One region of the Mesorhizobium sp. B2-6-1 genome, then DNA from elsewhere that is predicted to be linked to it. Evidence: predicted binding sites of a transcription regulator. Region 1 holds the regulator's gene; the other holds the start of a gene.
What was found. Region 1 encodes PhoB, which activates phosphate uptake and scavenging genes when phosphate is short. Its sites were predicted from a motif close to TGTCATNNANCTGTCAT; they were not measured.
Positions count from the first base shown of each region.

Region 2: the regulator PhoB is predicted to act here: its motif matches at 2,019-2,035, upstream of FJ443_RS01845 (PhoX family phosphatase).

Region 1 covers NZ_VFUH01000019.1:9,766-12,720, reverse strand. The annotation lists gene FJ443_RS27840 (ROK family protein) at 1-625, shown strand, start outside; gene phoB (phosphate regulon transcriptional regulator PhoB) at 633-1,322, opposite strand; gene phoU (phosphate signaling complex protein PhoU) at 1,342-2,049, opposite strand; gene pstB (phosphate ABC transporter ATP-binding protein PstB) at 2,075-2,878, opposite strand; gene pstA (phosphate ABC transporter permease PstA) at 2,875-2,955, opposite strand, start outside.
Region 2 covers NZ_VFUH01000001.1:368,662-371,616, reverse strand. The annotation lists gene FJ443_RS01865 (sensor histidine kinase) at 1-466, shown strand, start outside; gene FJ443_RS01860 (response regulator transcription factor) at 463-1,119, shown strand; gene FJ443_RS31040 (hypothetical protein) at 1,310-1,765, opposite strand; gene FJ443_RS01845 (PhoX family phosphatase) at 2,097-2,955, shown strand, end outside.

The sequences.
Region 1 (2,955 bases):
CGATCCCCAGCGCTACCGCGACGACTTCATCGCCATACTTTTGTCGCACGGCATCGGCATGGGCTTGGTGCTGAAGGGTGAACTGTTCACCGGCACCCATTCATCCGGAGGCGAGTTCGGCCACATGATCCATCGCCCCGGCGGGGCGCTCTGCCGCTGCGGGCGGCGCGGCTGCGTCGAGGCCTATGCCGGCAACTATGCCATTTGGCGCAACGCGAGGCAGCTTGGCGAGGACACCCAGCCCGTCGACGTCAGCGACGCCGACATGCGCACCCTGGCGGCCTCGGCGCGCGAAAAGGACGGGCCGGAGCGCGAAGCCTACCGCAAGGCCGGCGAGGCGCTGGGTTACGGCCTTGGCAGCCTGTTCGCCCTGATCGATCCGGCGCCGGTCGCCATGGTCGGCGTCAGCGCCGCCGCCTTCGACCTGATCGAGCCGGCTCTGCGCGAGGCCATTGCCCAGACCGCCGGCGGCCAGCACTCGAAATCGATTTCCTTCGACACCGAGCCGAACGAACTGCCGCTGATCCGCGAGGGCTGCGCCATGCGCGCGCTAACCTTCGTCGACCAGGAAATTTTCGCGCCGGGGGCACAGGCGAAATCAGGCATAGGCGAGAACGTTGCGTGACATATCCCTAGTCTTCGCGGATCGCGTACCCCGCGCCCCGAATGGTGCGGATCACGTCAGGCATGCGGCCGTTGTTGACCGCCTTGCGCAGCCGGCCGACATGCACGTCCACGGTGCGCTCGTCGATATAGATCGTTTCGCCCCAGACATTGTCGAGCAGTTGGCTGCGCGAGAACACGCGGCCGGGATGTCGCATCATGAATTCGAGCAGGCGGAACTCGGTCGGCCCGAGCCGGATCTCGCTTTTCTTGCGGTAGACCCGGTGCGATTCACGGTCGAGCACGATGTCGCCGACCTTGAGCACGCTGGACAGAACTTCGGGCTTGGCGCGGCGCAGCAGCGCCTTGACGCGTGCCATGAATTCCGGCGTTGAGAACGGCTTGACCAGATAGTCGTCGGCGCCGGTGGAGAGACCGCGCACCCGGTCGCTTTCCTCGCCGCGCGCCGTCAGCATGATGATCGGCAGCCGCTCGGTATCGGGCCGCATGCGGAGACGGCGGCAGAGCTCGATGCCGGACACCGCCGGCACCATCCAGTCGAGCACAAGAAGGTCAGGGACATTCTCATGCAAGCGGATCTCGGCTTCGTCGCCGCGCGTCACCACCTCTACCTGATAACCCTCCGATTCCAGATTGTAACGGAGCAGCACACCCAGCGGCTCCTCGTCCTCCACCACCATGATGCGTGGCGCGATCATCGACTGGTCACCCCTGCCGTCAAGCCGCTGGCGCCGACATCGCCGTCTCGTCCTGCTTCGGGCGATTGGCGGGCAATTGCGTGCCGGTCAGCACATAATAGGCATTTTCGGCAATGTTGGTCACGTGATCGCCGATGCGCTCGAGATTCTTGGCGCAGAACAAAAGATGCGTGCAGGCGGTGATGTTGCGCGGATCCTCCATCATGTAGGTCAGCAGCTCGCGGAAGACCGACGTGTATTTGACGTCGATGCGTTCATCGTCGGCGCGCAGCTTGGCAAGTGCCGCGGCATCGCGCGCCGCATACTCCTCGATCACACCTTGGACCTGGATCAGCACAAGCTGCGCCATGGCGTCGATGGAGTGCGACAGGTCGCGCGGCGTGGCGGCAAGGCCGACGGTGCCGACGCGCTTGGCGATGTTCTTGGCGAGATCGCCGATGCGTTCGAGATCGCCCGCCATGCGGATCGAGCCGACGACATGGCGCAGATCGTCCGCCATGGGCTGCCGCTTGGCGATCAGGGTGATGGCGCGGTCGTCGAGTTCGCGCTGGCGCGCATCCATGATCGCGTCGTCGGAGACGACGCGCTGGGCGAGCGCGTTGTCGGAATTCAGGAGCGCCTTGGTCGCGCCGCCGACCATCGATGAGGCGAGATCGCCCATGTCGCGGATCAGCCTGCTGATCTGTCCGAGATCTTCGTCAAAGGCTGCGACTGTGTGTTCGGCCATGATCTTGGTCCTCGTATGCCTGGGATCAGCCGAAGCGGCCGGTGATATAGTCCTGCGTGCGCTTCTCGCGGGGCGACGTGAAGATCTTCTCGGTGCGGTCGAACTCGACCAGCTCGCCCAGATACATGAAGGCGGTCTGCTTCGACACGCGCGCCGCCTGCTGCATGTTGTGGGTGACGATGACGATCGTATAATCGGCCTGCAACTCGTCGATCAGCTCCTCGATCTTGGCGGTCGACAGCGGATCGAGCGCCGAGGCAGGCTCGTCGAGCAGGATGACCTCCGGCTTCACCGCCACCGTGCGGGCGATGCAGAGGCGCTGCTGCTGGCCGCCCGAAAGGCTGAGGCCGCTGGCGTTGAGCTTGTCCTTGACCTCGCTCCACAGTGCCGCGCGCTTCAGCGCCTGCTCGACACGGCCGTCCATCTCCGCCTTGCTGAGCTTCTCATAGAGCCTGACGCCGAAGGCGATGTTCTCGTAGATCGACATCGGGAACGGCGTCGGCTTCTGGAACACCATGCCGATCTTGGTCCTGAGCAGGTTGAGGTCCTGCGAGCGGTCGAGGATATTCTGGCCGTCGAGCAGCACCTGGCCCTCGGCGCTCTGCCTCGGGTAGAGCTCGTAGATACGGTTGAAGACGCGCAGCAGCGTCGACTTCCCGCAGCCCGAAGGCCCGATGAAGGCGGTGACGCTGCGCTCGGGCAGCGACAGGCTGATATCCTTCAGCGCCTTCGACTGGCCATAGTAGAAATTGAGATTCTTGACCTCGATCTTGGCTTTCTCGACCGCGACTTCGGGCGTGTTCAATTCGGTGGACAACATCGGTTTCATCTGTCCTCTCTGCGTCCGGTAAGGCTGCGGGCGAAGATACTCAGCCCGAGAACCGTAAGGGTGATTATGAGTGCGCC
Region 2 (2,955 bases), on a different contig from region 1:
GATCCGCATGGCGCTGGACGACGCGATGCGTGAAATCCGCGGCATCTGCAACGGCCTTGTCCTGCCGCAGATAGAAACGGCCGCGACCGGCGACATTCTGCGTCTTGCCGTCGACGAGCATCAACGCAGGACCCGCAGTTCCGTGGCGCTGACCCTATCCAGGCAGTTGCCCGAACTGGGCGCTTCGGAGAAGATCAGCATCTATCGCTTCGTCCAGGAGGGGCTGAACAACGCCTACCGTCATGGGCAGGGCAAGGATCAGGAGGTGAAGGCCGGGATGACAGGCGGCAAGTTCTTCGTTGAAGTGTCGGATGGCGGGCCCGGATTCGACCCGAGGCGGGCCGAAGGCCTGGGGCTCGCCGGCATCAGGGAGCGTATCGAAAGCATTGGTGGCCAGTTCGAGACCACGACCGGGCCGCAGGGAACACGATTGATGATTACGCTAGCCGTCGAGGATCAACCATGATCGGTACCATCCGTGTCGCCATTGTCGACGACCACCCTCTGTTTCGCGAAGGCGTTACCCGCAGCCTGTCGGAGATCGGCGGCTTCGAAATGGTGGCCCAGGGCGCCACGGCGCAGGATGCCGAACGCATCGCCTCGACTTTGCAGCCCGACATACTGCTGCTCGACATCAGCATGCCGGGTGACGGCCTTGCGTCGGTGGCCGGCATACTGGGTGCCAATCCCGGACAGAAGATCGTCATGCTGACGGTCTCGGAGGCCAATGCCGACGTGGCGCGGGCGCTGAATGCCGGTGTGCGCGGCTATGTGCTGAAGGGGGTCGGCTCGCGCATGCTGGCCGAAATCCTCCATGGTGTCGCGGCCGGCGAGACCTATGTGTCGCCGACCCTGTCGGCTCGCCTGCTTTCGGACCTGCAATCGCTGCAGCCGGCCAACGGCAGGACGGATCGCCTGCGTCAGCTCACCGGACGCGAGGCCGAGATCCTGCAGCTGGTGGCGGAAGGGCTGAGCAACAAGGAAGTGGCGCTGCGGCTGGCACTGCAGGAAAAAACGGTCAAGCATCACATGACCGGTGTGCTGTCCAAGCTCAACGTCCGCAATCGCACCGAGGCGGCGCTGCTGATGCGCGAAGCGCGGGATCGGGCCGGCAGCTAATCCTGGTCGGCCGCAAGGGATCCCCGGTTTGGGATAACGACACGCATAAATAAAAACCTGAAGCGCGGTGCAGCAGCGGAACGCTCCAGGGCAAAAAAGACGGCCCCTATACGGGGCCGGAGCGACAAGGTCACCTCCGCCGGGGGGCGGCGGAGGTGACACGTAAAGCGGGCGATGCCTATTGCCCGCTCTACAACCCCTTGAGGCGGCTTATATCCGCCGCCGTCGCAGGGCGCTCGACGATCGTGCGGCCCAGAGCGTCGGTCATTTTGAAGCGACCCTTCTCGATCTCTTCCCCGAAGCCGTTAGGGTGCTGCACCACGATCTTGTTGTCGTCTATTTCGACACGATCGCCGGTTGTTGCGTTCACATGCTTGCCGGAGCTGTTGGCACCCTTCCCCTTGCCGTTGTTGCCGGCGCCATTGTTCCCGTTGCCGCCAGCGTTGCCATTGTTGCCTCCGGCGTTGCCATTGTTGCCGCCGCCGTTATTTCCATTGCCGCCATTGCCGCCATTGCCGTTACCGCCACCACCGCCATTGCCGCTGTTCCCGCCAGGCTTGGCTTGGGCGCTGGACGCGACAATGCCTGCGGCGGAACCGTGAAAATCGAGGTGATAGGGGGCTATGGTCAGCGCCAGTGCCGGCACTGCTCTCAGGGCCAGCCAGCAACAATGAGCCATGATCGAGCTGCGCATCAGTCCCTCACTTGATCGGACCGGCAAAATTCAGAGGCCATCTCGTGCAGGTACGCGACCATCGGCGACATGGCGTGTTCGTGTAAGTGGCCCACGACCGATGCCGCGGCAATCCGGACCTTCGCCCCGATCGGTTTAGGACCTTGGTCCGAGTTTCAAACCGGATGTGGCGCGAGGTTCGCGGTCAAGCTGGCGGGTGCACGAATGTCACGAAAGTGTGACCGATCGTCTATAAGGGGTCGAAACGCGTGACACGCTCCAGCCATCCAGCCAGAGGCAGACCATGACCGACCATCGCTCGCCCGACGCCCGATTCCGCACCAGCCTGCTTGAGGAAAACGACGGTCCGGCGACCAACCCCACCGAAAACCGCACCATGGGCGAAATCATTGCCGAGCGGTTCTCCCGCCGCGCCTTCCTCAAGGGCTCGCTGGCCGTCTCGGCCATCGCCGCCACCGTCAGCCCGCTGGCGCTCGTGGCCGCCGACGATGCGCGTGCCGCCGAGGGCTCCGCCTTCTCGTTCGAGGAACTCGAAGCCGGTATCGACGACAAGCACCATGTCGCGCCGGGCTACGATGCCGACGTGCTGTTGCGCTGGGGCGATCCGCTGTTTGCCGATTCGCCGGAGTTCGACCCGGCCAGGCAGTCGGCTGAGGCCCAGGCAAGACAATTCGGCTACAACAATGACTATGTCGGCTATATCGGGATCGGTGGCTCCGCCGAGCACGGCCTGCTGGTCGTCAACCACGAATACACCAATCCGCATCTGATGTTCCCGGGCATCGTCAGGATCGTCGAGAAGGACGGCAAGAAGGCGGCCGAACTCGCGCCGCTCTCGAAGGAGCAGGTCGATGTCGAGATGGCGGCACATGGCGGCACCATCGTCGAGATCCGCAAGGAAGGCGGCAAGTGGCAGGTGGTGCGCGACGGCAAGTTGAACCGCCGCATCACCTCCAACACCGAAATGGCGCTGTCGGGCCCGGTCGCCGGTCATGACCGCGTCAAGACCAATGCCGACCCATCCGGCACCAAGGTCATCGGCACATTCAACAACTGCGCCGGCGGCGTCACGCCTTGGGGCACCTATGTCATGGCCGAGGAGAACATCCACGGCTATTTCTCCGGTGAACTGCCGGAAGGCC